DNA from 4 places in the Variovorax sp. GrIS 2.14 genome. Region 3 is predicted to be linked to each of the others. Evidence: predicted binding sites of a transcription regulator. Region 3 holds the regulator's gene; each other region holds the start of a gene.
The links. The regulator sigma-54, encoded in region 3, starts transcription at its own class of promoters, with help from an activator protein. The targets are predictions, from matches to a motif close to TGGCANGNAANCTGCTTT.
Positions count from the first base shown of each region.

Region 1: a site for sigma-54 is predicted at 5,847-5,864, ahead of RCH10_RS20585 (DUF2126 domain-containing protein). Genes of this name have one in related genera too.
Region 2: a site for sigma-54 is predicted at 2,275-2,292, ahead of RCH10_RS00535 (isopenicillin N synthase family dioxygenase). Genes of this name have one in related genera too.
Region 4: a site for sigma-54 is predicted at 4,663-4,680, ahead of RCH10_RS01465 (pilin). Genes of this name have one in related genera too.

Region 1 covers NZ_JBJXIA010000014.1:100,015-107,988, forward strand. The annotation lists gene RCH10_RS20580 (circularly permuted type 2 ATP-grasp protein) at 1-2,066, opposite strand, end outside; gene RCH10_RS20585 (DUF2126 domain-containing protein) at 2,149-5,760, opposite strand; gene RCH10_RS20590 (DNA internalization-related competence protein ComEC/Rec2) at 5,971-7,974, shown strand, end outside.
Region 2 covers NZ_JBJXIA010000001.1:111,122-119,095, forward strand. The annotation lists gene rutD (pyrimidine utilization protein D) at 1-240, shown strand, start outside; gene RCH10_RS00520 (malonic semialdehyde reductase) at 237-827, shown strand; gene rutF (NADH-dependent FMN reductase RutF) at 865-1,392, shown strand; gene rutR (HTH-type transcriptional regulator RutR) at 1,434-2,192, opposite strand; gene RCH10_RS00535 (isopenicillin N synthase family dioxygenase) at 2,343-3,344, shown strand; gene RCH10_RS00540 (VOC family protein) at 3,358-3,744, shown strand; gene RCH10_RS00545 (BMP family ABC transporter substrate-binding protein) at 3,814-4,902, shown strand; gene RCH10_RS00550 (ABC transporter ATP-binding protein) at 4,922-6,454, shown strand; gene RCH10_RS00555 (ABC transporter permease) at 6,447-7,559, shown strand; gene RCH10_RS00560 (ABC transporter permease) at 7,556-7,974, shown strand, end outside.
Region 3 covers NZ_JBJXIA010000001.1:612,530-620,503, forward strand. The annotation lists gene argS (arginine--tRNA ligase) at 1-260, shown strand, start outside; gene RCH10_RS02890 (SPOR domain-containing protein) at 275-1,027, shown strand; gene RCH10_RS02895 (thiol:disulfide interchange protein DsbA/DsbL) at 1,191-1,832, shown strand; gene lptA (lipopolysaccharide transport periplasmic protein LptA) at 1,933-2,679, shown strand; gene lptB (LPS export ABC transporter ATP-binding protein) at 2,676-3,458, shown strand; gene RCH10_RS02910 (RNA polymerase factor sigma-54) at 3,469-5,082, shown strand; gene RCH10_RS02915 (ATP-binding protein) at 5,092-6,882, opposite strand; gene RCH10_RS02920 (class I SAM-dependent RNA methyltransferase) at 6,907-7,974, shown strand, end outside.
Region 4 covers NZ_JBJXIA010000001.1:296,128-304,101, reverse strand. The annotation lists gene RCH10_RS01480 (glycosyltransferase family 2 protein) at 1-793, opposite strand, end outside; gene RCH10_RS01475 (glycosyltransferase family 2 protein) at 783-2,030, opposite strand; gene RCH10_RS01470 (glycosyltransferase family 87 protein) at 2,008-4,002, opposite strand; gene RCH10_RS01465 (pilin) at 4,147-4,605, opposite strand; gene RCH10_RS01460 (3',5'-cyclic-nucleotide phosphodiesterase) at 4,813-5,619, opposite strand; gene RCH10_RS01455 (CHASE2 domain-containing protein) at 5,647-7,914, opposite strand; gene RCH10_RS01450 (FHA domain-containing protein) at 7,933-7,974, opposite strand, start outside.

The DNA of each region.
Region 1 (7,974 bases), on a different contig from region 3:
TCAGCGCGAACGATCTGGTTCCAGTGATCTTGCGACAGACGTTCTCGCACTGCGGCGGCCGATTCACGGATGCAGCGGAGACTGAAGCCGACGCTGCCGCCCTTGTCGACATTGCCCAACTCGGCGATGAGCGCGCGCTCGAACACACGGCGCGATTTGGGAGCGCTCGGAACGTCGCGTGGCACCAGTGCATTGCGCAGCGCCAGGCGATGCAGCCAGGCGAGGAGCGGGCGCGATGACTGGTCTTCGCCACGCAGCAGATCGAGGGTGAGGCGCGACAAACGCACGGCGTTTTCGGCGCGTTCGGTGTAGCGGCCCAGCCAGAACATGTGTTCGGCGGCACGGCTCGTGACCGGGGCCCGATGGCGCGCCAACGACGCGGGAGTGGCGTGCGGTTGCAGCAGGGTGGTGCGGTCGACCTCGCCATGCGTTTGAACCCAGACGTCGGCACTGCTGCCGCCACGCTGCATCGATGCAATTTGCGCGTTGGAGCCGGTGAGCCTCGCCAGGCCGCCTGGCAGTACGCGCCAGGACTGGGCGCCATCGCTCACTGCGAAGACGCGCAGCAGCATGGCGCGCGGCGCGATGTCGCCGGGGCTGAGGTCGGCCGTCCAGGTCGGCATCTGCGACAGCGGCAGGTAGCTTTGAACGGTGTGTGCTTCGCCCTGTCGCACGATGCGGCCGGCCCATTCGTCGAGCTCGCGGCGACCCAACTGGCTGCCGAGCACTGCCTCGAAGGTGGTGTGCGCGTTGGAGCCGGGGTAGGTGGGCTTGATGGCGCAATCGCCAAGCTGCGGCAGCACGGCTTCCATGGCCGCGCGCTCGCCGCACCACCAGGTCGGCAAGGCGGGGAGCTGCAGCTTTTCGCCGATGAGCCGACGGGCCAGTGCGGGCAAGAACCCAAGGAGCGCCGGCGATTCGAGGAACGCCGAGCCCGGCATGTTGGCGACGAGAAGGTTGCCGGCGCGAATAGCCTGTAGCAAGCCCGGTACGCCGAGCGTCGAGTCGGGGCGCAGTTCGAGCGGGTCCAGATATTGGTCGTCGAGCCGCTTGATGAGGCCGTGCACCGGCCGCAAGCCTTGCAAGGTCTTGAGATAGAGCCGCTGGTCGCGCACGGTGAGGTCGCTGCCTTCGACCAACGTTACGCCGAGGTAGCGCGCGAGGTACGCGTGCTCGAAGTAGGTTTCGTTGTACGGGCCGGGCGTCAGCAGGGCGATGTGCGGCGGCGCGCCCGCGGGGCACATGGCCTGCAGGCCCTCCATCATTGCGCTGTAGGTCGAAGCCAGTCGCTGTACATCGAGCGCTTCGAAAGCCTGCGGAAACTGGCGCGAGATTGCAAGACGATTTTCGAGCAGGTAGCCGAGGCCCGAAGGCGCCTGCGTGCGCTGCGACACGACCCACCAGTTGCCATCGGGGCCGCGAGCGAGATCGAACGCCGTGATGTGCAGCCATGTATCGCCGGGCGGTTTGACGCCGTGCATCGGCCGCAGGTAGCCCGGATGACCGCGCACCAGCGCCGCCGGCAACAAGCCTTCTGCCAGCAATTGCTGCGGACCGTAGACGTCTGCCATGACGCGATCAAGCACGCGCACGCGTTGCAGCACGCCGGCCTCGATCTGCGCCCAGCTTTCGGGCGAGACGATGAGCGGAAACAGGTCGAGCGACCAAGGCCGCTGCGGACCGTCGGCGTCTGCATAGACGTTGTAAGTGACGCCGTTGTCGCGAATCTGCCGTTCGAGACTGACGGCGCGGCGCGGCAGGTCGCTGAAGCTGCCTGAACCCAGGTTCTCGAAGAACTTGCCCCAGGCCGGTGTCAGCGGCGGCTTGTCTTGCGGTCCTGCGGCTTCTTCAGGCGCCGGCACTGGAGGCGCCGGCTGAGCCGACGCCGTGTTGTACAGCGGTGCGCCGGGCGGCGGGTTGACGGTTCGCGCCGGCGTCGGCCGCGTGGCCTCGCCTCGCAACTCATCGTAATGACCGGGCGCGGCCGCAGGCGCAAGCGATGAGGCGAGCGCGGCGGGCGATTCGAGCGCTTGCGCGCCGAAGAGAGATTCGTTCAGAGGTTCCACAGCCTGTGGATTGTCACATCGCGCTCACTTTGATGGAGTGACCACTAAACGAAATAACCGGCTGAAGTGTGGCTAGACACAATCAACGACGCAGATCGAGCGTGAACGGGAACTCGCGGCTGCCCGCCAGTTCGATGGTCGCTGGCGGCGTATTGAGCACGCCGGGGGTGTGGCCCATGCGCGTAAAGCGCGAGTGGCGCCGGCTCTCGGCCTCGTAGGCATTCACCGGAAATGTCTCGTAGTTGCGACCACCCGGATGCGCCACGAAGTATTGGCATCCGCCCAGCGAACCCTTCATCCAGGTGTCGACCAGGTCGAAGGTCAGCGGTGCATGCGCGCCGATGCTCGGATGCAGCGCCGACGGCGGATTCCAGGCCTTGTAGCGCACGCCGGCCACGAACTCGCCGGTGGTGCCGGTGGGCTGCAGCGGCAGCACCTTGCCATTGACGGTGATGACGTGGCGGCTCTCGTTCAGGCCGGTCACGCGAACTTCGATTCGCTCCAGCGACGAGTCGACATAGCGAACGGTGCCGCCCGAGGAGCCTTCTTCGCCCATGACATGCCACGGTTCGAGCGCGTTGCGAAGCGACAGCTCCACACCCATGGCCTGAATCTGGCCGACCAGCGGAAAGCGGAACTCGAGGTGCGGCGCGAACCAGTTCGGATCGAACGGAAAGCCGGCTTGGCGCATCTCGCTGATGACGTCGTCGAAGTCCATCTTGACGAAGGTCGGCAGCAGAAAGCGGTCGTGCAGCTCGGTGCCCCAGCGCGTCATCGGCGCCTTATACGGCTCGTCCCAGAAGCGGGCGACGAAGGCGCGAATCAGCAACTGTTGCGCAATGCTCATGCGTGCGTGCGGCGGCATTTCAAAGGCACGCAATTCCAGCAGGCCGAGGCGGCCGGTGCTGGAATCGGGCGAGTACAGCTTGTCGATGCAGAACTCGCTGCGGTGCGTGTTGCCCGACACGTCCACCAGGATGTTGCGCAGCGTGCGGTCGACCAACCAGGCCGGCATGTTCTCGCCGTAGATCTCGCGGTTTCGAGCGATCTCTTTCAGCGCGATTTCAAGCTCGTACACCTGATCGTTGCGGGCTTCGTCCACACGCGGCGCCTGGCTTGTCGGGCCGATGAACATGCCCGAGAACAAGTAGCTGAGCGACGGATGGTTGTGCCAATACAGCAGCAGGCTGGCGAGCAGCTCCGGTCGGCGCAGGAACGGGCTGTCCGCCGGCGTGGCGCCGCCCATCACGAAGTGATTGCCGCCGCCAGTGCCGGTATGGCGGCCGTCGGTCATGAACTTCTCGGCCGACAGGCGTGTCTCGAACGCGGCGTTGTAGAGGAACTCGGTGTGCTCGACCAGTTCCTTCCAGTTGCTGGCGGGATGGATGTTGACTTCGATGACGCCCGGGTCGGGGGTGACGGCCAGCATCTTCAGGCGCGGATCGCGTGGCGGCGGATAGCCTTCCATGACGACCTGCACGCCGAGTTGGGCCGACGTCGCTTCGATGGCGGCAACCAGGTCAAGGTAATCCTCGAGGCGTGCCAGTGGCGGCATGAAGACGTACAGCACGCCCGATGCAGTACCGACCTTTTCAGCGGCCGGGCCATTGGCGCGGCGCGGGTCGCGCACTTCAACGCAGAGCGCGGTGCGCGTGACCCAATGAGCCGACTCGCCGCGGCGTGGCTGACGCGTGGCGCTGGATGCAACGAAGGCGGCAGCAGCACTGGCTGCAGCGGCGTCGACTTCCGCCGCAGGGCCTTCACCGGCAGCAGCGGCGGTCGTGGCCTCTGCGCCGGTGGCCGATGCCTCAGCGCTCGCATCGTCTGCTACGGCAGCAGCAGCAGCAGCATGGCCACCAGCGCCTTGAAAGCGCAGCTCCGGCGCGGTAACCGGTGGCGCGCCGAAGACATAGGGCACGGCACCCAGGTCACCTGTCGGGGGCTCAGAGCTGGTCGCGTAGCGTTCGCGGTAGTCGGCTGAAGTCGGCAGCGCGGCGCGCGGTGCTGTCGGATCGCGTTCGATCAGGTATGGGTAGTCGCCCTTGCTGGCCCAGGGCTGCGAATCGAGCGGCAAGCGGTAACCCATCGGCGAGTCACCAGGGATGAGATACAGCCGGTCGTCACGCAGGAACCACGGGCCGGTTTTCCAGCCCGGTCCCTCCAGCGGCGGCGCATCCTTGTCGGCGCTGCCGGGCTCGATCGGCAGCATGTAGCCGATGACCGCATCGAGCTTTTGGGTGAACACGCGGCGCAGGCGCACGCGCTCCAGTTCGTCGTCGAGCTTCGACTCGAACGGGTCGACGTTGACAGGCAGCCGACGCTCGCGCCAGAGGTAGTAGTAAACGTCTTCGTAGCCCGGCTGCATGTAGCGCTCGGTCAAGCCCAGCTTGTGCGCCAGTACGGTGGTGAAGCGGCGCGCGTCTTCGCTGGTGTAGTGCGTCGGCACGCGTTCGTCGGCGAAGAGTTCGGGGTTGTGCCACAGCGTCTCGCCGTCGCCACGCCAGAAAATCGACAGTGCCCATCGCGGCAATTGCTCGCCGGGATACCACTTGCCCTGGCCGAAATGCAGAAAGCCGCCTTTGCCGTATTCGGCACGCAGCTTTTGGACCAACTCGGTCGCGTAGCCGCGCTTCGTCGGGCCGAGGGCGTCGATGTTCCATTCCGCCGCATCGCGGTCGCTGGTCGCCACATAGGTCGGCTCGCCGCCCATCGTCAGGCGCACGTCGCCGGCTTGCAGTCGCTTGTCGACTGCATCGCCGAGGGCCAGCACTTCGGCCCATTGCTCTTCGGTGTAGGGCTTGGTCACGCGCGGCGATTCGTAGATGCGCGAGACCTTCATCTCATGGCCGAATTCGACCTCTGCATCGTCGACCACGCCTTCGATCGGCGCGGCACTCGACGGCGTCGGCGTGCAGGCGAGCGGGATGTGGCCTTCGCCGGCGAGCAGGCCGGAGGTGGCGTCGAGGCCGACCCAGCCTGCCCCCGGCAGGAACACTTCGCACCAGGCGTGCAGATCGGTGAAGTCGACCGTCGTACCGCTCGGGCCGTCGAGTGCTTTCACGTCCGGCGTGAGCTGGATGAGGTAGCCCGAAACGAAGCGCGCCGCCAGGCCGATGTGACGCAGCAACTGAACCAGCAGCCAGCTCGAATCGCGACAAGAACCACTGCCGTTGGTCAGCGTTTCTTCCGGCGTTTGCACACCGGGCTCCATGCGAATCAGGTAGTTGACGTCCTTCTGCACCTGCTGGTTGATGCCGACCAGAAAGTCGATGGTGCGCTGCTCTTTGCGATCGACTTTTTCAAGATAGGCCTCGACCAGCGGTGTCCCCGGGTCTGCGATCAGGTAAGGCGCAAGTTCGACAGCCTGCGACTCGGTGTACTTGAAGGGGAAGTTCTCGGCCTGCGGCTCGAGGAAAAAGTCGAACGGGTTGTAGACCGCCATTTCGACCACCAGGTCGACCGTGACCTTGAATTCGGTTGTCTTCTCCGGGAACACCAGCCGCGCCTGGTAGTTGGCGAACGGGTCTTGCATCCAGTTGACGAAATGCTCTGCAGGCTCGACCTGCAACGAATACGAAATGATGTTGCTGCGGCAATGTGGTGCCGGGCGGAGCCGAACGACCTGCGGCCCCAATTGCACCGGACGGTCGTACTTGTAATGCGTGACGTGGTGAAGTGCGGCGTGAATAGACATGTTTTTTGGGCGCCGGAAGCGTCGAAAAGTGCAGGCTGAGAGGCGGTTGAGCGAAGGCCTCGTTCGAGACGCATACTAGCCGAGGTCAAGCAATTAACGCGCCAAAGAGCGCCTCAACGAGATTGATCAGGGAGTGATTCAAGTCATGCCACAGGGAGTGGATCTGAGCACACGCGTGCGTCGGTTTTGCGGCGCTGCGGGTGGGCGTTCGTGAGCACCGACGCGGAGTCGGACGCGGGGGTGCGCGGCCGCGGTGCCTTTGCCGCACTGGCGGGTTCGGTCGCTGGCGCTGTCGTGCAGTTGCAACAGGGCGAGCTCTGGAATGCAGTTGTTTACGCGGCTTTTCTGGCTGTCGGCGTGGTCGGGTTGTGCCTGATGGCACGGATTCGAGCGGACACGACCAGGCTCCGCAGTCTCCTGCTCGTCATGGCGTGTGCGGCGGGCATGCTGGCCGGCGCTGGGTCCGCCGGATGGCGCGCTGCAAGCTATTTGCGTGACGCGCTCGACCCGGCACTCGAAGGCCGTGATGTCGTGGTCGAGTGCGTGGTGGCGCAGATGCCGCAGCACAGTGAGACGGGCACGCGCTTCCGGTTGGAAGTCGCATCGGCACGATGGGCCATGCAAACGTCCGCGCCCGAAAACGACGACGGCCCGTCCGGGCCGACACGGGCTACACGGGTGGCACCGGCCGCACCTGTCGTGCCGCCGGGCATCGCTCTCGGTTGGTATGCCGCCAACACCTCGGCGTGGGGCAATGCATCCGACGATGGCGCGCGCACCCGGCCTGCCGCTGCACCCGGCCCCCTGCACGCAGGCGAACGCTGGCGCATGACCGTGCGGCTCAAGGCACCGCATGGCAGCTCGAACCCGCATGGCTACGACTTCGAGTTGTGGATGTGGGAGCAGGGCTTGCAGGCCAACGGCTACGTGCGCACCGGCGCGGGCGATGCGGCCCCCTTGCGCCTTGCCGATACATGGCAGCACCCAATCGAGCGTGGGCGCGAGTCGGTGCGCGATGCCGTGTTCACGCACGTGCCGGATCGCAAGTTGGCCGGCGTCATCGCGGCGCTCATCACCGGCGATCAGAACGCGATCGATCGAGCCGACTGGGATGTCTTTCGTGCCACCGGCGTCGCCCATTTGATGAGCATTTCAGGCTTGCACATCACCATGTTCGCCTGGCTTGCCGCGCTGCTGGTCGGCGCGCTGTGGCGGCGCAGTAACCGGCTCATGCTGATGTGGCCCGCGCCGCATGCTGCGCTGGTCGGTGGCGTGTTGTTGGCGGCGGGCTACGCGCTTTTCAGCGGCTGGGGCGTTCCATCGCAACGCACGATCTGGATGCTCGCAACGGTCGCGCTGTTGCGCCTGACGGGCCGGCGCTGGCCTTGGCCGCACGTCTGGCTGCTGGTCTGCGCGGTGGTGGTGGCGATCGATCCGTGGGCTTTGATGCAAGCCGGCTTCTGGCTCAGCTTCGTCGCGGTGGGCGTGCTCTTTGCGACCGATGGGGGTGCGGCCACTGTCGCCAGGGGTGGCGTGGCCGGCCATCTGGCTCGCACCTTGCGCGAGCAGTGGGTCGTCACGCTGGCGCTCACGCCGTTGAGCGTGTTGCTGTTCCAGCAGGTGTCGGTGGTCGGGCTGGCCGCCAATGCCATCGCGATTCCATGGGTCACGCTGGTCGTGACGCCGCTGGCGATGGGCGGCGTCGTCGTCACGCCGCTGTGGACCGTCGCGGCCTGGTCGGTGCAAGCGTTGGCGCTACTGTTGCAATGGCTCGCCTCGATGCCTTTCGCCACGGTGTCGATGGCGGTGCCGCCGATATGGATGGCGGTTTGCGGCGTAGCGGGCGGTGTGCTGGTGGCCATGCGGCTGCCCTGGTCGATGCGCTCCCTCGGCCTGCCGCTGTTGCTGCCGGTGCTGCTCTGGCAGACGCCGCGACCGCCAGGCAGCGAGTTCGAACTGCTCGCAGTCGATATCGGGCAGGGCAATGCGGTGCTCGTTCGTACCGCCACACACAGCCTCTTGTACGACAGCGGGCCGCGCTACAGCCTCGAAAGCGATGCCGGCCACCGCGTCATCGTGCCGTTGCTGCGCGCGATGGACGAGCGGCTCGACATGGTGGTCTTGAGCCACCGAGACATCGACCACACCGGCGGCGCGCCTGCGGTGCTGGCGATGCAGCCGCAGGCAGCACTGTTGAGTTCGATCGAGGCGACG
Region 2 (7,974 bases), 500 kb from region 3:
ACCCTGGTCGCAACCGCTACCGACGACGTACTCGTGCCGTGGACCTGCTCGCAGCGGCTGGCCGATGGCCTGCCGAACGCGACGATGGATCGCGTCGTACATGGCGGTCATGCGCACAACGTGACCGAAGCCGACGCCTTCAATCCGGTGCTGCTGAAGTTCCTCGCGCAACAAACGCAGCAGCAAAAACAGCCAACGCATAACCAACCTGACGCGACTTTCAGCGGACAACGCAAATGACACAGACCCTCGACCACGCCGCACTGGCCACCCTCTTCACCGAGGCCCGCACCCACAACGGCTGGACCGACGCACCGGTGTCCGACGAGTTGCTGAAGAATGTCTACGACCTGACCCGCATGGCGCCGACGTCGGCCAACTGCTCGCCAGCGCGCTTCGTGTTCGTGCGCACGCCCGAAGGCAAGGCGAAGCTCTCGCCGGCGTTGTCCAAAGCCAACCATGACAAGACGATGAGCGCACCGGTCACGGTGATCTGTGCGTGGGACAAGCTTTTCTACGACAAGCTCCCTGCCCTGTTTCCGCATGCCGATGCGCGCGCCTGGTTCACCGGCAGCGCCGAAGCCGCGCACGAGACCGCGTTCCGCAATGCCTCGATGCAGGCCGGCTACTTTTTGTTGGCAGCGCGTGCGCTCGGGCTCGACTGCGGTCCGATGTCGGGCTTCGACAAGGCCGTGGTCGACGCCGCGTTCTTCGAAGGCACGAGCTGGTCGGTCAACCTGCTGATCAACCTCGGCCACGGTGATGCGAGCAAGGTGTTCGGCCGCTTGCCGCGCCTGGCGTTCGACGAAGCCTGCGTGCTGGCCTGACGTCATGCCTTGCACGACCATGCCCGTGCCCGTACCCATGTCCGAGCTGCCAGTACCGTCCGAGCGCGAGGCAGCACTCGGGCGCAGCGACTTTCGCAATGCGATGTCACGGCTCGGCGCATCTGTGAACATCATCACCACCGATGGCCCTGCAGGCCGCGCGGGGTTCACCGCATCGGCAGTGTGCAGCGTGACGGACGAGCCGCCGACCCTGCTCATCTGCCTCAACCGCACCGCCTCGGTGTACCCGGCCTTCCGGGCCAATGGCGTGCTGTGCGTCAACGTGCTGGGCGCGGGACAGCGAGCGCTCTCAAGTGTCTTTGGTGGCAAGACGCCGATGGACGAGCGTTTTGCCGGCTCGCAATGGGAGCGAGGCGCCACCGGTTCGCCGGTGCTCGAAGGCGCCTCCGTGTCCTTCGACTGCCGCGTCACCAGCAGCACCAGCGTCGGCACGCACGACGTGCTGTTCTGCGAGGTCGTGGCGGTGGCGATGGGCGAAGCGGCGCACGGGCTCATCTACTTCGATCGTCGCTATCACGACATCGTGACGCCACCGGCGCACTGAGCCGGCTCGGGACAAAAGGCCGAGTCTGACTTCGCGTCCGTTCAGTTCTTCGCGGCCGACAGGATGCCCTGCAGCACGATGCGCTGCACGTTCTCCACCGTCTCTTCGAAGAACGCCGGATCGTCGAGCGTGCGACCGGTGATGGCTTGCACCTGCACGCCGAAATCGGCGTAATGCTGCGTGGTCGCCCACAGCGCGAAGATCAGGTGATGCGGGTCGACAGGCGCCAGCTTGCCGGCCGCGACCCACTCCCTGATGACGTCCGATTTTCGGTCGACCAGATCGCGCAGTTCACGCCCCAGTTCGTCGCGCAATAACGGTGCGCCCTGAATCATTTCGAGGCAGAACAGCCGCGATGCGTCGGGCTGGTCGCGCGAGATCACCAGCTTGCGTCGGATGTAGTGGCCGATGGCTTCACGCGGGTCTTGCTCGGCGCTGAAACCGCGCAAGGGTTCGAGCCATACGGCAAGCAATTCGCGCAACACGCTCACGTACAGCTCTTCCTTGTTGGCGAAGTAATAGAGCAGATTGCTCTTGGAGACGTCGGCCCGCGCTGCCACCTGATCGACGCTGGTGCCATGCAGGCCGAAGCGCGAGAAGAGCCCCAATGCGGCACCAAGGATCACGCTGCGCTTGTCTTCGATCTGGCGCAGCCGGCGGTTCACCGCGGCCACGCTGCGCACGCCGGGCGTGCGCAGCGCTTGCCCGCGCTGCGACGGCTTGGTGGCGGGCGTCGACTTGACGGCCTTGGCCGTCTTGGCATTGGTCGCCTTCACCGCTCCTCCGGATGTCTTCGGCATGGGCTGCTGCTTTCTTGTTTCTGCATGCCGTGCTGCTTGCATGACGCGGGCCAGTTTGCCGCATTTGTCCATTTGGTCCAACTGGCACAAACGTTGCATGTCACTGCCGCTGCAGCGCACCGGTTCGCGCTGTTCAAAAGGATTCGACGCATGACCCTGCTGACCGTACCCATCATCGATCTCGCGCCCTACTTCGAGGGCACCGAACAAGGCCGCGCCGAGGTCGCACGCAAGGTCGACGAGGCTTCGCGCAGCATCGGCTTTCTGGTCATCACGCACCACGGCATTTCGCCCGAATTGATTGCACGCGTGTCCGAGCTGTCGCGCCAGTTTTTCGCGTTGCCGCTGGCCGACAAGCGCCGCGTCGACCGGCCGCGCGAAGACGCGGTGCGCGGCTACAGCGCGGTTGGCGAAGAAGGTTTGTCGTACAGCCTGGAAGAAGCGACACCCGGCGACTTGAAGGAGTCGTTCTCGGTCGGTCCGTCGAACGTGCCGGACGACGAGTACCACCGCGGCAAGGCGGCCGGCCCGCACTTCGAGCCCAACAGCTGGCCCGACATCCCGGGCTTTCGCGAGGCCTACGAGGAATACTTCGAGGCGATGAGCGAACTCTCGCGCTCGCTGATGCGCATCTTCGCGCTGGGCCTGAAGCTGCCCGAGCGTTTCTTCGACGACAAGATCGACGAACACATCAGCATGTTCCGCGTGCTGAGTTACCCGCCACAGAAAGAAGCCCCGTTGCCGGGCCAGTTGCGTGCCGGTGCGCACAGCGACTACGGCAGCCTGACGGTGGTGCTGCCCGACGACAAGGGACTGCAGGTGCTCAACAAGGCCGGCCAGTGGGTCGACGTGCCCCAGGTCGCAGGTGGCCTCGTCGTCAACATCGCCGACTTGATGATGCAGTGGACCAACGACCAGTGGGTGTCGACCATGCACCGCGTGGTCAACCCGCCTTTCGAGGCGGCGAGTACCAACCGCCGCCAGTCGCTGGTGTTCTTTCACCAGCCCAACTACGACGCGATGGTCGAGTGCCTGCCGAGCTGCCTGGCACCAGGCGACAAGCCGACGTACGCGCCCATTTCTTCAGGCGACCACCTGATGTCGAAGTTCGTGAAACAGACGACCTTCGGCGGCACCAAGGTCGCGGCCTGAGGCACACGTTTCGATGGCCCATCTTTCCTACGTCAACGTCTTTGCGAAAGACGTTCTCGCGCTCAGCGGCTTCTATCAACGCGTCTTCGGCTTCCCTGAAATCGAGGCGATTCGCTCGCCGATTTTTCGTGGGCTCGACACCGGTAAATCGAGCCTCGGCTTCAACGCGCTCGAAGCGTACGAGCTGCTGCACCTGGCCGAGTTCTCCGACACGCGCGGCGTCAAGTTCCTGCTCAACATCGATGTCGACAGCCAGGCCGATGTCGACCGCATGGTGCCGATCGCATTGGCCGCTGGCGCGACGCTGATCAAGGCGCCTTACGTCACTTACTACCACTGGTACCAGTCGGTGCTGCTCGACCCGGAAGGCAACGTCTTCCGCATCAACTTCATGATGTGACGCGGCCTCGGCGACTGTCTCCTTCTTCTCTTCTCGATGTCTTCAACGCTCACCACCAAAGGCCTGACCATGTTCCGCAAAACCGCCCCGTACGCCCTCGTGGCGCTGACCGCCTGCACCGTGCTTGTCGCGCCGGCCATGGCCGACGGCTTCACGCTCAAGGGCGAGCCGAAGATCGCGATGATCTATTTCGGCCCCAAGAACGACGGCGGCTGGACGCAGGCTTTCGACGAGGCGCGCATCAAGGTCGAGGCCGCGACGGGCAAGAAGATCCAGTTCGTCGAGAACGTGCCCGAAGACGCGTCGGCCATCAAGCCGGCGGCCGAGCGCTTCATTTCGCGCGGCGCGAACATCATCATCGGCACCGCCTTCGGCTACTCCGACACCTTCAAAGAACTGGCTGCCAAGTACCCGGACGTCGCGTTCCTCAACGGCTCGGGCACCACCAACGGCAGCAACCTCGAATCGTTCTACGGCCGCACCTACGAGAGCCAGTACCTGTGCGGCATGGCGGCCGGCGCGGCATCCAAGTCGGGCAAGCTCGGCTTCGTGGCGGCCAACCCCTTCGGCGTGGTGAACTGGACCGTCAACGCCTTTGCGCTCGGTGCGCAAAAGATGAACCCGAACGCCACCGTCAACGTGATCTACACCGGCGCATGGAACGACCCGGTGAAGGAGCGCGCGGCCGCCATGGCGTTGATCGACCAGGGTGCCGACGTCATCGGCCAGCACGTCGATTCGCCGACACCGCAGATCGTCGCGCAGGAGCGCGGCGTGTACGGCACCGGCCACCATCGTGATCTGCGCCAGTTCGCGCCCAAGGCCACGCTGTGCTCGTCGGTCTGGGTCTGGGACAAGTTCCTGACGCCCGAGCTGAAGAAGATCATGGCCGGCAACTGGACGCCTTCGCAATACGGCGCCTTCATCGAGATGAAGGACGGCGGCACCGACATCGCGGGCTTCGGCGCGGGCGTGCCCAAGGACAAGGCCGCGATGATCACGGCAGAGCGCGACGCCATCCTCAAGGGCAAGCAGATCTACGCCGGCCCGCTGAAAGACCGCGACGGCAAGGAGCGCGTGGCTGCGGGCGGCACGCTGTCGGATGCCGACCTGTGGAAGATGGACTGGTACGTCAAGGGCGTGGTCACGCAAAAGTAAGCGCAGGACATTCAGCGTCATGGCGACCGCGCTGCAGCTCACCGGCATCTGCAAATCGTTCGACGGTTTCAAGGCGCTGATCGACGCGGACTTCAGCGCGCGCTGGGGCGAGGTGCATGCGCTGCTCGGCGAGAACGGCGCGGGCAAGTCGTCGCTGATGAACATCGCGGCCGGCCTCTATGCGCCGGAGTCGGGCCAGCTGCTGGTCGACGACAACGCAGTGCGGCTCGATGGCCCACGCGATGCGGCGCGGCACCACATCGGCATGGTGCACCAGCACTTCAAGCTGGTGAAGCCTTTCACCGTGGCCGAGAACATCCTGCTCGGGCATCCGCTCGCATCGGGTGAAGGCAGTCATCGCAAGCGGCTCGGCATGCTCGAAGCGCAGATCCGCGCGAAGGCCGACGAGCTCGGCTTCGCCATCGATCCGCGGCAACGCACGGAGCGGCTGTCGATCGCCGAACAGCAGCGCGTCGAGATCCTGAAAGTGCTGCTCGCGGGCGCCCGCATCCTGATCCTCGACGAGCCGACCGCGGTGCTGACGGACCGCGAAGCCGAACGCTTGCTGTCGACGGTGCAGGCGCTGGCGCGCAGCGGTTCTGCCGTCGTGCTGGTGACGCACAAGATGGCCGACGTGAGGCGCTATGCCGACCGCGTGACGGTGATGCGCGGTGGCCGCACGGTGAAGACCGTCGACCCGAAGCAGACCGCGATGGCCGAGCTGGTGCAGCTCACCGTCGGCGACTCGATCGCGCACTCGACCTTGCGACCGCAGCGCTCGCAGGCCGGTGCGGCGCGGCTTACCGTGCGCGGCTTGCGCACGGCTGCGGCCAAGGTCGTCGGTGATGCGCGGCCTGCCCTCGATGGCGTCGACCTCACGCTGCACGCCGGCGAGATCTACGGTCTGGCCGGCGTCGGCGGCAACGGTCAAAGTGAACTCGCCGCCGCGTTGATGGGACTCGACTCGACGATCGATGGCGACATCACGCTGGAGGATTTCGGCGACTTGAAGGCCGCCTCGAATTCGCAACGGCGCGCGTTGCAGTTCGCCGCCATCCCGGCCGATCGCTATGGGCTCGCATTGGCCGGCGCCTTGTCGGTGGCGGAGAACTTCGGCATCGGCCAGGTGCATGGCGGGCGCTACGGCTCGCCGTGGCGGCTCGACACCACGCAGCTTCAAGCCGATGCGAAGGCCGCCGTGGAACAGTTCGACGTGCAGGGCGTCCGCAACCTGGACCAGAAGGCGGCATTGCTTTCGGGTGGCAACGCGCAGAAGCTGGTGCTGGCGCGCGAGTTCGGCCGTACGCCGCGCGTCGTGCTGGCGCACAGCCCGAGCCGCGGGCTCGACGTGCGCGCCGGTGCCGAGGTGCATGCGCGGCTGCTGGCCGCACGCGATGCCGGCGCCGCGGTGCTGCTCATCAGTGAAGACCTGGACGAAGTGCTGGCGCTGGCCGATCGCGTCGGCGTGATGACGCGCGGGCGCATCGTGGCGGAGTTCGATCAGCCGGCCGATCGGCAAGCCGTGGGACAGGCGATGGTCGACCATGGCTGAGCTCGCGGTGGACGCATCGACCGCCACGACCGTGGCACGGCAGCCGTTCGCAAGCCGGCGCTTCGCATTGGAGATCCGGCAGCAGATGGGATGGCTGTCGCAGGCCGCGATCCTCGTCGTATCGCTCGCCATCGGCATGGGCATCTCCGCGGCCATATTGGTCGCGGCGGGCGTGCCCGCGAACGAGCTGCTCAACGAGTTCGTGCTGCAGACGCTGTTCGACAAGCAAAGCCTGATGGCGGTGCTGTTCCAGGCGGCGCCGATGATCCTCGTCGGCATCGCGGCCTCGATGTCGTTTCGTGCGCGCTTCTGGAACCTCGGGCTCGAAGGGCAAATGATCTGGGGCGCCATCGGTGCGACGGCCATCTCGTTCTTCGACCTCGGGCCGCCGACCCTGCGCTTGCCGCTGATGCTGCTCATGGCGATCGGGCTCGGGCTCTCGTGGGCAGTGGCACCCGCGCTGCTCAAGCTGAAGCTCGGCGTCAACGAAATCATCTCGACGCTGATGCTCAACTACATCGCCGGCTACTTCCTGCTGCACCTCGTCTACGGCGCATGGAAAGACCCGAAGGATTCGTTCCCGTATTCGCCGCAGTTCCGCGCCTTCGAGCGGTTGCCCGAATGGTTCGGCAATGTGAGCACCGCGGCGATCGGCCTCGCGCTGATCGTTGCCGTGCTGGCGTGGTGGTTCGTCGGCATCAGCCGTGCGGGGCTGTACCTGCGCTTCGTCTATGCCAACCCGCGCATGGCCGACGCGGTGGGCGTGCCGGTGCGCCGGATGATCCTGTCGGCGGTGCTCGTGTCGGGAGCGTTGTCGGGCATCGCGGGCTTCGTGGTGGCGGCGGGACAGGAGGGCCGGCTGACGCAGGCCTTCTACGCGGGCTACGGTTTCTCCGGCATCCTGATCGCCTTCCTCGCGCGCAACAATCCGTTGGCCGCGACGGTGGTTGCGGTGCTGGTCGCAGCGCTTTTCGTGGCGGGGCGCAACCTGCAGGTGTTCTATCAAATCCCGTTCTCGATGGTGCAGCTGATCCAGGCGATCGTGGTGATCTGCGTGGCTTCGTCGGACTTCTTCATCCGACACCGGATACGGCGCGTTCGATGAGTGCTTTTGCGATCGCCACCAATTGGTTAGGCAATGCGCCGGACTTTGCAGTGCCGTATGCGTTGGCCGCACTCGGGCTCATTCTCACCGAGCGATCGGGCGTGCTGTCGCTCGGCGCCGAAGGCTTGATGCTGGTCGGTGCGCTGGCCGGCATCGGCGCGCAGATCGCCTTCGGGCATCCCGCTCTTTCGCTCGTCATTGCGATGCTGGCGGCGAGCGCGGTGTCGATCCTGTTCGCCGCCATGACGATCCTGCTGCGCGTGAACCAGGTCATCGCCGGGCTGGCACTGGTCTTCTTTTGCCAGGGCTTGACCAGTCTCGTCGGCACGCTGTTCGGCTGGACCAATGTGGCGGTGACCAGCTTCAGTGCGCTGCCGTTGTGGCCGTTGTCGGAGCTGCCGCTGGTGGGCCGGCT
Region 3 (7,974 bases):
CGGCGGCCCAGGCCCTGATGTTGCTGCTCGCCAAGTACCCCGACATGCTGAGCGCCGCTGCCAAGGATTTCGCGCCGCACGACGTCACTTTCTACCTGCGCGAACTGGCCGCGAGCTACCACAGCTACTACGACGCCGAGCGCATTCTGGTCGACGACGAAGCCGTCAAGAAAGCCCGTTTGGCGCTGGTCGCCGCCACTGCGCAGGTGCTGCACAATGGCCTCGCAATTCTTGGCGTCAGTGCGCCACGCAAGATGTGATTCCGAACCTCAAAATGAAATCAAGTACACGCTCAGTTCAGCGCGGCAACATCGTCATCGGGCTGATCATCGGCCTGGTGCTCGGGCTCGGCGTGGCGCTGGGCATCGCGGTCTACGTGACCAAGGTGCCGATCCCGTTCATGAGCAAGAACCAGCGCGGCGGTGCCGAGCAGGACGAAGCCGAAGCCCGCAAGAACCGCGACTGGGACCCGAACGGCCCACTCGCAGGCAAGGCCGGTGCCGTCAAGCCGCAGCCGCCTTCGGTGACCGCACCTGCGACGGTCGGCCCGCTCAATGCGCCTTCGACCGGCCCGGTTCCGGTCGTGGTCGCGCCCGGTGCGTCCACGACCCCTGCTGCGCCGCGCCCGCGCACGGCACCGGTGCCAGCCGAAGCCAACGCACTGCCGCCGTCGAGCGATCCGTTGGGCGACTTGGCGCGCTCAAGATCCGGCAACAACCCGACCGCCGGCGGCACCATTGCCAGCGTGGCGCCTTCGACGGCTGCTGCTGCCAACGCCAGTGGCGCAGACCCGTTCCTCTACTTCGTGCAGGCCGGCGCCTTTCGCACCACCGACGACGCCGAAGCGCAGCGCGCCAAGTTGTCGCTGATGGGTGTCGAGGCCAAAGTCACCGAGCGCGAGCAAGCCGGTCGCACCGTGTACCGCGTGCGCGCCGGCCCGTTCAACAAGAAGGACGATGCCGACCACTTGAAAGATCGCCTCGATGGCGGCGGCTTCGATTCCGCACTGGTGCGGGTGCAGCGTTGAGTGCGGTCCGCCGTGGAGCGTTGAGTTTTGGAACGTTGACTTTTCTTTACTCGCCGCGGCGTGACGCACTGCGTCTCTGCCGCGTTGAATCAACCGGGCGCGGAACTCCGCGCGGCACTTCTGGCTCTTTCAGCCGAACAGGAGCACCTCTTTGATGAAACACATGAACCGTCGTGACTTTTCTCTGGCCGCCACATCCCTCGGGTTGATGTCCGCCGCTTCTCTCTCGCATGCCCAGGTTCAGCCCAAGGCCGGCAAGGACTACATCGACTTGAGCCCCCGCGTCCCGGTCGATGCGCCGGCCGGCAAGGTGGAGGTCATCGAGTTCTTTTCTTACAACTGTCCGCATTGCAATGCGTTCGAGCCCGAGCTCGAAGCCTGGGTCAAAACGTTGCCGAAAGACGCCGCGTTCCGTCGCGTTCCCGTGCCGTTCGTCGGCAACGACGTCGAGCCTAAGCAGCGCCTGTATTACGCGCTCGATGCCATGGGCAAGCTCGACGAATACACGATGAAGGTCTTCAATGCGATCCACACCCAACGCCAGAACGTGAACGGCGACGCGGCCATCATTGCGTGGGCCGAAAAGAACGGCCTCGACAAAGTCAAGTTCACGGAGGCGTTCACCTCGTTCGGCGTGGTGAGCAAGGCCAAGCGGGCGACGCAAATCACCGAGCAGTACAAGGTGGCCGGTGTGCCTGCTCTTGGCGTGGCAGGGCGGTTTTACGTCGACGGCGAGCTCGCCGGCAACATGACCAAGTCGCTGCAGGTCGCCAACTACCTGATCACCGAAGCGCGCAAAGGTTGAAGCTGTCACACGCGTTTTTTGAGAAGCCCGCTTCGGCGGGCTTTTTCGTCAAGGTCGTGTCAGTTGGCCGCATACAATGCGCAGCAAGTTTCGTGCCTCTATGACCCTGCGCTCAAAATCCCCCCTTCGCTCCTTTCGTTCTGCTTTCGCGATCACCTTTGGTGCATTGCTCGCCTTGGCACTCGGCACCGGCCTGCCGGCGCATGCCGAAAAGGCCGACCGACTGAAGCCGATGAACATCGAGTCGGACGCGCTGCGTTACGACGACCTGAAGCAAACCAGCGTTTTCACCGGCAAGGTGTTCGTCACCAAGGGCACGATCGTGATTCGCGGCGCCCGCATCGACGTGCGCCAGGACCCCGAGGGCTACCAATACGGCGTGGTCACGCCCGAGCCGGGCAAGCTGGCTTACTACAAGCAAAAACGCGACGCCCCGGGCGACGAGTGGACAGAGGGTGAAGCTGATCGCATCGAATACGACAGCCGCGCCGACAACGTCAAGTTCATCGGCCATGCCGTGATGCGGCGGCTGATCGGCACCAAGGTCAACGACGAAACCACCGGCCCGCTGATCGTCTACGACCAGAGCAACGACACCTTCACGGTCAACGGTTCGACCTTGCCGCCGGACGCCAGCGTCGCGGCCGGTGCTTCGGGTGGTCGCGTCAGGGCGGTGCTCACGCCGCGCGCTCCGGCGTCGGCAGCCGGTGGCGCCAAAGCGGCTCCGCCTGCGGCCGGTCCGGGCTCGGGTTCCAGTGCCGCGCCGGCCACGACGGTGCCCGCCACCCCCGCTGCAGGCTCCGGCCTGCGCCAGAGCACCACGCTCGGCGGAGAACCGCGCAAGTGATCGAAAACGCAGACGCGATCGACGTCGGCAGCCGCCTCGAAGCGCGCGGCCTCAAAAAGACCTATGGCAGCCGAACGGTCGTCAAGGATGTGTCGCTCGGCGTGCAAAAGGGCGAGGTGGTCGGGCTGCTCGGCCCGAACGGCGCCGGAAAAACGACCTCGTTCTACATGATCGTCGGACTGGTTCGCGCCGATGCGGGCGAGATCACCATCGACGGCGAGCCTATCGCGCACATGCCGATCCACAAGCGCGCGCGCATGGGTCTGAGCTACCTGCCGCAGGAAGCGTCGATTTTTCGCAAGCTCACCGTTGAAGAGAACGTGCGGGCCGTGCTCGAGCTGCAGCTAGACACCGACGAGTCCGGCAGGTCGGTCCCGATATCGAAGGCACGGATGGAAGAGCGGCTGAGCGAGCTGCTGAACGACCTGCGCGTCGAACATTTGCGCAACTCGCCGGCGTTGTCGCTGTCGGGCGGCGAGCGGCGGCGGGTCGAAATCGCCCGTGCGCTCGCCACGCAGCCGCGCTTCATCCTGCTGGATGAACCCTTCGCCGGCATCGACCCGATTGCCGTTATCGAAATCCAGCGAATCATCAGTTTTCTCAAAGAGCGCGGCATCGGCGTGCTGATCACCGACCACAACGTGCGTGAAACGCTGGGCATCTGCGATCACGCTTTCATCATCAGCGACGGGCAAGTGCTGGCACAGGGCACGCCTTCGGAGATCGTCGACAACGCCGAGGTACGACGCGTCTACCTCGGCGAACACTTCCGGATGTAGAGCGCGCAGGATGAAGCAAGGCCTGTCGCTGCGCGTATCGCAGCACCTCGCGCTCACGCCGCAACTGCAGCAGTCGATCCGACTTTTGCAGTTGTCCACGCTCGAGTTGAGCCAGGAAGTCGAGCAGATGCTCGACGACAACCCGTTCCTGGAGCGCACGGCCGAAGAAGCCGCACGCGAAGAGTTCGGCATCGACGTGTCCGACGCGCCAGCGCCGCGCGAAGAGCACGACAGCGACCGCCAGAGCGAGAGCGACGGCGAGTTCGCGCCCAGCGCGCTGGCGACCAGTGCCGACGGCGCGAGCACCACCACGACCGCCAGCGAGACCGAAGCGCCGGCCGCCGAGATGTCCGACCAGGAGCCCGACTGGGGCGGCGACGGCACGGTCGAGATGACGCCGGACGATGGGGAATGGGGCGGCGAGGCGCCGGCCAGCAGCAACAACCTCGGCCCGAACGACGGCAGCGAGCGCACCGACGCCACCGAGCTCGCGCGCAGCCAGGAGTCGCTGCAATCCTTCCTGCACCGACAGGCACTGAGCCTGCGGCTGAACGAAAACGACCAGGCCGCACTGCGTTTTTTGATCGAATCGTTGAATGACGATGGCTACCTCGAAGACTCGTTGCCAGCGCTGGCATCGGGCCTCGCGGGCGATGACAACGACCAGTTCGACGGTCTCGTCCACCACTTCCAGGTGGCGCTCGGCCTGCTGCAAAGCCTGGAGCCGGTCGGCGTCGGCGCACGCGATCTCGGCGAATGCCTGGCGATCCAGCTGAAGGCGCTCGCCCATGAGAACGAGACGGCCGAAGAAAAGCAGATCCGCAAGACTGCGATCCTGATCTGCAAGCAGCCGATGGAGCTGCTCGCGCGGCGCGACTTCAAACGTCTGGCCACGCTCACACGCAGCAACGAAGAAGAAGTGCGCAGCGCGCTGCAGGCGATCGCCAAGCTGGAGCCCAAGCCGGGCCGCCGCTTCGTCGATGTCGAGCGCAACATCGTGGTGCCCGACGTGATCGTCACCCGCACCGGTCGTGGCGCGACGCTCAAGTTCCGCGTGATGCTCAACCCCGACGTGATGCCGCGTCTGCGCGTGCACGACATCTACGCCGGCGCGCTCAAGGCGCACAAGGGCGAGGGCAGCCAGGCGCTGTCGCAGCGGCTGCAGGAGGCGCGCTGGTTCATCAAGAACATCCAGCAACGCTTCGACACCATCCTGCGGGTGAGCAACGCCATCGTCGAGCGGCAGAAAAGCTTCTTCGTGCACGGAGAACTCGCCATGCGCCCGTTGGTGCTGCGTGAGATCGCCGACGAGCTGGGCTTGCACGAGTCGACCATCAGCCGCGTGACCACGGCCAAGTACATGTCGACGCCTTACGGCACGGTCGAGCTCAAGTACTTCTTCGGTTCGGCGCTCGGAACCGAGACCGGCGGCAATGCATCCAGCACGGCAGTGCGAGCGCTCATCAAGCAACTCGTGAGCGCGGAGAGCATCAAGAAGCCGCTGTCGGACAGCCAGATTTCCGACATGCTGAAAGAGCAGGGGATCGAATGTGCGCGGCGCACCGTCGCCAAGTACCGCGAAGCGCTGCGCATCGCACCGGCGAATCTGCGCAAGGCGCTGTAAGGCTTCGGTTTACCGCCGCGCCTGCAACAAAATCCCGCGCAGCTCCGCCGGCTGCACCGGCTTGCGCAACGCATGCCAGCCACGCTCGCGGGCCAGGTGCAGCGTCGCTTCATCGATATCGGCCGAGATCAGCGCGATCGTGAGCGACGGCTTTTGCAGTTGCAGGCGTCGTGCCAGGTCGATACCGTCGAGCTTGCCCGGCAAGCGGATGTCGCACAGCGCGACGTCGATGGCCTGCAGGTCGGCGAGCGCCAGCGCCTCGGCCGCGCTCTCGTAGATGCGTGGCAGCGCCTGCCATTGGCGCAGCAGGGCCGCGAGGCTGTCGGCCACCACGGCGTTGTCTTCGACCACCAGCACCGCCAAGCCGGGCGCCAGCGGCATGGCGTCGAGCGCTGCGGTGCTGGTCGCCGCCGCGGTCGCGGCGCGTGCCGTGCGGTCGGGGTGCGCATCGCGAGGGGCCGATGGCAGCGTGAAGCCGAACACCGAGCCGCGTCCCGGCAGCGACCGCAGCGTGATCTGGACCCCCAGCCGCATCGCCAGGCGCCGCACGATGGCCAGCCCTAGGCCGTGCCCACGCTGTAGATTGCGCTCCACGTTCCCGACCTGCTCGAAGTCGCCGAACACCCGCTCCTGCGCTTCGCAAGCGATGCCGATGCCGCTGTCGCGCACCTCGATGCGCCAGCCGCCCGGCCGGCGCCGACAGGCCAGCAACACGCGGCCATTGGGTGCGAACTTGACAGCGTTGTCGACCAGATTGGCGACGATGCGGCGCAGCGCCACCGTGTCGGTCCACACGATGGCTTCGGCCGGGCAACGCACCCGCACCCGGCCGCTGCCTGCCTGCCGTGCGAACTCGTTCAGCAGCGGTGCGAGGGCGACCGCGGTCAACGTGAACGGGTCGGCAGCGGCCTCGATGCGACCGATTTCGAGCAGCTGGTTGGTCAAGCCTTCGAGCGCCTGCTGTGCCCGTGACAGCGCATCGACGGAGCCTTGCACCACGGCGGCGCTTTCGCCGGCGCGCAGTTGCTGCCGCAGCACTTCGGCCTGCAGGCCCATAGCCATCACCGGCTGCCGCAGGTCGTGGTTGGCGGCTGAAAAGAACCGGAGACGCTCGGCCTGCGCCTGTTCCGACGCGCGCAGGCCAGCCAGCGCCTGCACGCGCAGCGCGCTCTCGTTGTGGCGCAGGCTGATGTTTTCTTCGAGCTGGCGCGAGCGCTCCGACACCAGGTTCCACACCATCGCAAGCAGGCCGATGCCGAGGACCGCCGCCGTCACCATCACCGGCTGGCCGTAGGTGAGGCTCATCACGATCATCGGCACCAGCAGCAGCGAGATCGCCAGTTGCATCGCGGGCGTGTGATACGACACCGAGAACGCCGACGACAGGGTCATCGCCATGATGACGACGGCCAGCAGCAGTTGCACCACCGGGTCGGTCGGACTGAACAACAGTACGCCTGCCGCACCGTGCGCGGCCTCGTGTACTGCGATGCGAAAGGTGTGCAGGCGGAGCGCAGGCTGCAGGTTCTCGGGCGTCAGCGAGCTGGGCAGCACTTGCGGAAAAAAGCCGCGCCATGCGGTGCTGGCGGCGATCATGGTGATCCAGATAAGCGCGTGCGATACCGAATACTGCCAGGCGAAGAGGGCTGCAACGCCGCAGTCCAGCAGGAACTGCACGGCCAGCATCGGTCCGGTGGGCTGGGCGCTTAGGCGCAGCACTTCGCACTGCACTGCAAAGCGCACGGCCGGCGACGGAGCGGCCTGTGATGAGGGCGACGCGGGGGCGGACGGGGAACTCATGAGCACGGCCACTATAGTGGGCGGGTGAACGATCTCTCTCTCTTTTTGCCTTGCGCCGCCGGCGTCGAGGAACTCCTGGCGCAGGAAGTCCATGCGCTGACCGGCCGTGTCGGCCAAGACCTGCTGACGCTGCGCGGCGGCGTGCGGGTCCGGGCCGAGTGGCGCGACGCCCTCAAGCTCAACCTGCACAGCCGCCTGGCGCAACGCGTGCTCATCGAATTGGCGCATGCGCCGTACCGCAGCGAGAACGATCTCTACGCCATTGCCAGTGGCGTGGCGTGGGAGATCTGGTTCACGCCGAAGCAGACTTTCAAGATCGAGACCACTGCGCAGCACAGCCCGCTGCAGAGCCTGAACTTCGCGACGCTGCGCATCAAGGACGCGATCGCCGACCGCTTTCGCGCCAAAGCCGGCGGCGTGCGGCCGAGCATCGAAACGCAGTGGCCCGACTGCCGCGTCTTCGCGCATCTGACCACCGACGACTGCACGCTCTACATCGACACCAGCGGCGAGCCGCTCTTCAAGCGCGGCTGGCGACAAGACACCGGAGATGCGCCGCTGAAGGAGACGCTGGCCGCGGCCATGCTGGCCGCCAGCGGCTGGTGGAACCCCGAAACGGGCGAGGTCGCAACCCAACCCTTGTACGACCCCTGCTGCGGCAGCGGCACGATCGCCATCGAGGCGGCGCAGATCCAGTCGGGCATTCCGGCGGGCTGGTTGCGGTCGTTCGGCTTCGAGAAATTGCTGGCGTTTCAGCCGCACGTGTGGGCGGCGATCAAGGCCGCGGCTGAAGAGGCCGGCGCTTCGCACGAGCCGGGGCCGGCCAACATCTTCGGCTCCGACGTGGCGCACCGGATGGTCGATTTCGCCGAGCGCAATGCCGAGCGCGCGGGCGTGGCCGACCGCATCGAGTTCCGTGGCGGTGACGCGTTGCAGCGTATGCCGCCAGTTGACGTTGGCACCACTGGAGGCGTCATGGTCGTGAATCCTCCATATGGCGAGCGCATCGAAGTCGGTGGCATCGCAGGCGCGGACAGTGCAGCCAACACCGCGCGGTTCGGCGCACGCGAGTCGGCGCAGACCGAAGGCGGC
Region 4 (7,974 bases), 320 kb from region 3:
GGCTTAGAAGACTGCCGACCCAATCGTCGCGCACGATCACTTTCCAGGCTCGTTGCAGACGCTTTACTCGCCCGGGGTGTCTCCCAATAACATTGGCTCCGTGTTGGCGATACAAAAGCGCGGGCTCTTCGTCATACACAACGACACCAAAAGCGCTCACGACCAGATAGATCCACCAATCGTGAAAGCGAACGGCGCTCGGTACGCCGGCTCGCTGCAACAGCTGCAGCGCAGCACGATTGAGCGCCGCAGTGCAGCCAACGATGATGTTCTCGGTCAATGCGTTCGCAAACGAGGGGCCGCGTGGCAGAAGCGGCGTCCGACCTAGCGGACGCAGATCCTGGTCCACGAAGGTCTGCGCACTTCCGTACAGGCCAGGCTTGCTGTCAAGCGGGCTGAGTTGCTCCCAAGCGCGCTGAAGCTTGTCAGGAAGCCAGACGTCATCCTGGTCGGCAAGCATGACCATGTCTACGTCTTTTGGTACAAGTGTCAGCAAAGTGAGAAAGCTCGGCCCAAAACCCAAATTTCGGCCGGTGGTGATGGTGATCCGCGGATCGGCCAGCGCCACTATCTCGTCCACCGTTCTGTCGGTAGATCCATCGTCTCGTACGAGCACGGTGCCTCGCGCGGGGAGCTGCGACAACACGGACTGCATTTGCTCCCGCACATAGCGCTCGCCTTGGTAGGTCGACATGATCACGACCACACACGGCACGTTTGCAGCAGTTCCCAGGCTTTTCGTTGCTGGCGTCGCATCGGGTAGATCCTGAACCGCACCCACATCAGCTTCCACTTGTTTGTCCTGTTGCCGCCGGTCGGCGCGAGTCGAATGCACTGCGTAGCGCGGCGAAGAAGATAGATGCGAGCACCGATTGCGTTCCCATCAGCAGCAACGCCACGCCGGGAATGATCTGACGCATTGCCGCTTCTGGGTCCAATGCGCCAAATCCGCTGCTTCCCCATTGCCAGGTCAGGCTTGCACACAGCGCCAAACCTGCCACGGTTGCGATCCCGCCGCCGACAGGCAGCAACGACCCGCTAGCCACGTAAAGCGCCCATCGATCGCGAGGGTGAATGGTGTTCAGGTGAGCGCAGTGACGTGCAAGCACTGCGCCCATGGCGAAGAGCATCGTCTGGTAGCCCAGCACCATTCCGGCCGAGGCCAGCAACTGCGTGTGGATGCCGACCGGCCACCGACCCCAACCATCGGCGTGAAAATGCGCGAGCACCAACTGGGCTAAGCCCAATAAAGCGAGCGCGGCGCCCGGATAGAGGAACAGCCATCGAGGCGTGAACAGCAGCAAAAAACGCAGATGGCGCCAACCATCTCGCCATGTACGCAGGTGCGGCGGCCTGTCACGCCCGTCGGGAGACAAAGTGGTCGGAACCTCAGCAATTCGAAGGTGGCTTAAAGATGCCTTAACGACCATCTCACTGGCGAACTCCATGCCTTCGCAACACAGCCCCAGTTGCAGGATGGCCTGACGCTCGAAGCCGCGCAAGCCGCAGTGAAAGTCACCGATCGGCGACTTGAAGAAAAGTCGGCCCACAAAGCTCAGCACGGGGTTGCCCAAGTAGCGATGAAGCGGAGGCATGGCACCAGGCAGGATTGCGCCGCGAAAGCGGTTGCCCATCACCAATTGGCTGCCAAGCCGCAGTTCAGCCACAAAGGATTCCAGGGCACCGAAATCGTAGCTCTCGTCGGCATCGCCCATTACGACGTAGCGCCCCTTGGCTGCCGCGATGCCTGCGATTAACGCCGCGCCGTAGCCGCGCACCGGCACTGATACCACGCGCGCTCCGCACGCCGCGGCCAGCGTTTGCGAGCCGTCGCTCGAGCCGTTGTCCGCTACAACGACTTCACCTCGAATGCCGCTGCTGTTGAGGAAGCCATGGGCCTTGGCGATGCAAGCCGGCAGAGTACGTGCCTCGTTGAGGCAGGGCATCAGGATGGTCAGTTCGATGTCCGAGCCTGTCTTTCTCGAAGCCTCGACCTGAACCTTGTTTTCAGAAATCACTTCGTTCCACATGAAGTCGCCCTCCTTGTCGCCAGCACTTCAGCGCTCGCGGTGATTCGATCCATTCCTTCACAGTGCCCAAACCAGAGATGTCGCCACCTCCCCGAAAGAGATCTGCAAACCGCACAAATCCGTCGTCGTTGACCCAAGTGGCGAAGTCAGGGTAACCGCGCCGCCAGATGGAGCCGTTGCGGACGCTGGTCGTGTGCCGCGAGCGAAACAGTTCAGGACAGGCGTCTTCGACCTGATCCAGCACCTGATCCGCCCAACGCTTGCCGGCCACCTCGGCCTCGCTAAGTGCACCCCCGGGTATCAGGCGGCAGGTATAGATATGGACCTGATCGCGCGAGCCGGATTTGGGGCCTGCGCGCTCTAGCACGTCTGAGTTTCCCCTGAAGTGGATGTACTCGCAGTCACCAACGTCGACGCGCAAACCGAGACGCCGCAATGCGTAGTCGAACGTGGCAGCGGCCGGGGCGATCGGCCGACCGTCTGATTCGATGGCCCGCACGGGGGCGAGCATCCGAAGTTGCGGCGAGTGGGCTTTGATCAGTGCGAGGACGCGCCGGCCGTCGCGACTATCAGGATCGATGTCGACGCCCATGCCGACGAAGGCCGAGCCCGTCGCCAAATAAGGCAACAGGAAGGACTGCGACTGAGCGTCCATCGACAGATACAAAAACGGCTCCGTCTGAAGCTTCTTCGAAACTGTGGTCTGGATCCAGACACCATCCCAAGGTTGTGCACTCCATCGGAATTCGGCAGCTTGGGAGAGCATGACCGCTTGCACAGCCAGCAACATGCCCACGACGCCGACCTGGGCGCGAGGCATGCCGGCCAGAGCGCGGTACACGCCGGCCACAAGGACAACCGCAGCAACACATGCCATGGGAAGAAAATACCTGCTGTTGCCACTGATAAGCAGCCACAGCACCCACGCAACCACAAAGGAGACGGCCAGGCTGGCCCACGCACGCTGGCTTGCTCTGTTGCCGACAACGGTAGCCGGCCCAGAACGTCTCCATATTGCGGCAACCAGCCATAGCGCGGGCAAGCACAGCAACGCTGCATAGCGGGCGTCCGCGGCCAAGGTCTCTGTGTGTATCCTGCGCTGCGCGGCCAAGATGTCGAGGGGGCGCATCAGCGCCTCGACCAATGAAGAGGGAAGGAAGCGCGGGTCGCGCATGACATCCATAGCGCCCAGTAATTTGGCAAGTGGTGACGCTGATGCTGATGCGCTAGCGACCGCGCCGCCGACTGGTGCGGCCGGGTTGAACAGACCGTCCAGCATCGGAAACAGCGGGTTGCCGAAAGCTTGCCAAAGCGAATACGCCCACGGGCCACCAACCAGGATAAGCGCGCCACCGGCGCACCCTGCAAATAGCAATATGCCCTGCCAGCGCATGCGCCAACTCGGCGCGGAACCCACCACCAGTGGCAGCGCGGGCAGCAAGGCAAAGACGGCGTTCGACATCTTGAGCGCAGCAGCAGTGCCAAGCAGAACGCCTGCAAGGGCTACTCGGTGAAGCCGCTGAACACCATGGAAGTTGTTGACCAAGGCCACATATCCCCCTAAGGCCAACGCGCCGGTCGTGATGTCAGTGAAGGATGAGCCCAAGGCCTGCAACAGCACTGGATTGGCCAAGGCCAGCGCTACGGCGCCCCAAGTTACCAGCGCCGGACTGCGGCCGTCTGCACCCTGGCTGACGGCACGTGCCAATTCCCACGTAAGCCACAACGCTGTGGCGTGCATACACGCAAGCGTTATGCCGATAGCCAGCGAGGGCCAGCCAGCTTGCACCATCAGGGCCAGCGGGGCATGCGCGTAGGGAACGAAATACGTCTGAGGGCCGGCCGGAAAATAGTCAATGGCAACGCGGTCGTGAAAAACGCTGTAGCCAGCGTACAGGTGGTAGTGCAGAGCGTCCCACGGCACATCCTTACCGGCAAATAAGGTCCATGCAATCGCGAGAACGGTGCACAAGACGTAGGCGCCTATGCGTTCACTCCTCATCGACCTTCCCGCAGTGGGGTAGCAGGTTAGGAACGATGCGAGCATGTTGCGTCCGACGCGTTGTCTGGCGAACAAAAAACCGCCCGAAGGCGGCTTATGTAAGGCTCGTCAAGCTTAGCTGCGGCATTCCGAAGGCAGGTACTTAGAGGCGATAGCCACGGTACCGGTACCGGCACGGCACAGCCATGTCAGTTGCCCGGTGTTGGTTCCCACGGTTGCTGGGGTCAACGTCACAGTACCGGACGCGTTCGGGACAGTTGAAGTAATCGTCACAACGCCGGTTGCGTCAGTGATTACGACACCGGAGACGTATTTAGTAGCGCCCGGGAAGCTGTAACCACTGTTTGCTGCAGTGACCGAGGCAAGCGAGCCCAGGGACGAAGTCGTTTCAGACACCGCTAGCTTCGCAGGAGCACCCATGATGAGCACTTCCGTCATCTTCGAACGGGTCGTGTAATCCTGGTAGGCCGGCAGAGCCACAGCAGCCAAGATACCAATGATCGCCACGACGATCATCAATTCAATAAGGGTGAAGCCTGCTTGTGCGCGGCGAGCAATATTGCGACGGTTCATTTGAGAAACTCCAGGTTAGTTAATAAGGCCCGGGAACCTCCCCGGTGCGCTTATCTATCCGCAGCATCTGTGCCACCCTGTCAGCCTCGTCCGACAGCCAAAATCTGAGTACTTGTTCACGCCCGGGTTACAACGTGTGACAGAACTTGTTGCTTTTGCCTTACGGTCGCATGACAAATTTTGTCACCGTGACCAGATCTGTCGGCCTCAAAGCGTCAGAAGCGCCTCAGCCTCCAGCCACCGAATATCCCGCTGCTCCAACCCATGCATTTCCCAGCCCTCGGCAAAGGCGCCGATCTGGCTCATGATTTCTTCGGTCTCGGCGGGCTTGGTGTGGGTGATGTAGATCGGGTAGGTTTTGCCTCTGGCGATCTGGGCCAGTTCGTCGGCCAGCGTGGCGGGCGACAAGTGCAGGCTGCGTTGGGCCAGTGCCTGCTCGCGGTTGCTGAAGGCGGTTTCAATGACCAGCATGGCAACGTCGAGTTCGTTCACGCGCTTCCAGAACTGGGCGTTTCGTTCTGTGTCGCCGCTGAAGACCCAGTGCTTGCTGCCTTCGACGGAGCGAATGGCGTAGCCGCAGGCCGGTACGGTGTGCACGGCCGGCAAGACTTCGATGTGTTTAGGTCGCCGTGTGCCCAGCGCCAAGGTCTGACCGACATTGAGATCGTGGAACGTGACGAAGGGCGACTCGGTGCTCGGTATGTTGGCAAAGTCGGGCCAGATGACGTTGTTGAACATGTGGGCGCGCAGGGCCTCGATGGTGGCGCGCAGCGCATGCACGCGCAGGGGCTGGCTTCTGCGGCTGGCAACGGCATCGATCATCAACGGGAGTGCAGCGACGTGGTCGAGGTGCGAATGGGTCAGCACGACGTCGTCGATGGCCGCCATTTCTTCGAGGGTGAGGTCTCCTACGCCGGTGCCGGCATCGACGAGCAGGTCGTCGTCGATCAAAAATGAGGTCGTGCGGCAGCCTTTGGCAATAGCGCCCGAGCAGCCCAACACGCGCACTTGCATTTTTTGAGGTCCTCTAGATTTTTGCCGTCATTTGGATTCGAACCGGGTTGCACCGTCCCAGTCGGGATCTTTGGGGCGCAACGCCATCGAGGCTAAACGCTCGGCGTACAGCTGGTAAAGGACTTTTTTGACGCCGGGAGCGAGCAGCGGCGTCAAAAGCGAGCGGCCCCCGGCCCAGTCTTGCGCGCGGTAGGCGGTCAATACCTGCTGCCAGACGTCGAGCCCGGCGCGGCTCGTTTTGGCTGCCGCAGTGGCCCGGCCCAGGGGCGCGAAGATAGTCACGCTCTGGGCCTTGCCCTTGACGCGCACGCGGTCGAGCTCTTGCCAGACGTAGGCGGGGGCGGCATGGCGCGTCGCATCGCTCACCACGACTTCGGCACCGTAGATGCCGCTCTGGCTCTCGAGCCGCGACGCCAGGTTGACGGCATCGCCGACCACCGTGTAGCTGCGACGCACGGCCGAGCCCATGTCGCCGACGCTCATCACGCCGGTGTTGATGCCGATGCCCACGCTGATGGCCGGCTGGCCGGTTGCGCGGTGCGCATCGTTGATGGCGTGTACGGCAGCCGCCATTTCGAGCGCGGCCGCCACGGCCAGGTCGGCATGGTCGGGCGTGTCGACGGGCGCTCCCCAAAAGGCCATGACGCAATCGCCCATGTACTTGTCGACGGTACCGCGGTGTGCGCTGATGATTTCTGTGAGCCGGCTGAAGACGCCGTTCAGGAATTGCTGCAGCTCGGTCGGGGCCATGCGCTCCGACATTTCAGTGAAGCCGCGCATGTCGCAGAACAGCACCGTGAGTTCCTTGCTGACGGCTCGCATGCTGTAGCTGCCGGGCGAGGCCAGCATCTCCTGCACGAGCTGCGGCGGCACGTAGGTGCCGAAGAGTTGCGCCAGGTTGCGCCGCTCCCGCGCTTCGACAAAGTAGCCCCAGCTCAGGTTGAGCACGAAAGCGACCGCGCACATGACCAGCGTTGCCGCGAGGGGCAGCACGAGCCCGGCATCGACGTAAAGCCATGTGTTGAGCCCGACCACGACCGCCACCGTGGCGGCGGCGATGAACACCGCCCGCGCGGCCGAAACGATCGACAACCCCAGCGCGAGGATGAGACCGGTGATTGCGATCAACAGCACGTCGTAGCCGGCGGCGTAGTCCGGCTTTTCGGGCAATCGGCGATCGAGCAATCCTGAAATGATGTTGGCATGCACTTCCACGCCAGGGAAGGCGGCACCTACCGGTGTCGAGCGGAGGTCTTGCAGGCCGGGCGCGGTGGCGCCGATCAGCACGATCTTTCCCTTGAGTTCGCCCGTGGCGAGTTTGCCGCTGAGCACGTCGGCTGCCGGTACGTATTTGAACGATCCGCCGTGGGCGCCACCCGGTCCGCGGTAGGGCACCTGCAAGCTGCCCCTGGCATCGACCGGAAGACGCAAGAACGACTTGCCAATTGGCCCTTTCGAACCATTCGCAAGGACCAGCGCGCCATCCTTGACCAAGAGCGCGGGCATGCCGTTGGCCCGGCGATACACGGCAAGCCCTAGCGATTCGTAGTAGCCCGCTTTGGCGGCGGTGCCTTGGTACTGCGCAAGAACCGGGGCGGCGCGCACGATGCCGTCTGCATCGGTTTCGATCAGCACGTTGAGAAAGCCGGCGTGTGCGGTTGCATCTGCGAGCAGTGCGATGCTGCCGCCAAATCCGTTCCAGGATGTCGCGCGCTGCGCGCCGGGAGGGAAGGCATCGAGCGCAAAGACCGGACTGGGCAACCAGCCCATGCCGCGTGGCTGGGTGGTCTGCGTGAAGTAGTAACCGAGCGCGACGGGCCTGCCTTTGAGCACGTTGGCAAAAATCGCGTCGTGGTCCAGCTCGGGCGCGAGTTGATCGACTTGCTCTTTCAACCCCGCAACGTCGCGCAGGGGACCGGCTGCAATCTGCCGCAGTGCAGCCAGTCCGGAGCTGCCGTCGGGCTCGGCGAACATGACGTCGAACCCGAGAACTGAAGCTTGCTGACGATCGATCAGTTCTGTCGTCAGCGCGGCGAGCTTGTCGCGGCTCCAGGGCCACTGGCCGTATGCCTGCAGGCTGGGGTCGTCGATGTCGACGATGACGACGCGCGGGTCGAGCGTGCGCGGCAGCGTCGCGCGGAGCCGAACGTCATAGATCGACAGATCCAGCCGCTCGACAAAGGAAAACTTGTAGACGCCGGTGGCGTGAATCAGCGCCAACAAAACAGGCAACAGCGTGATGGCAACGCGCGGCCAGTGTTGCCCTACCGCTGCGACCGCGCTTTTGGCGGTCACCGCGAGGCCTGATGAAAGTCAGGCGTGGACGAACTGCATCTTGGTGCCGCCGAGCTCGAG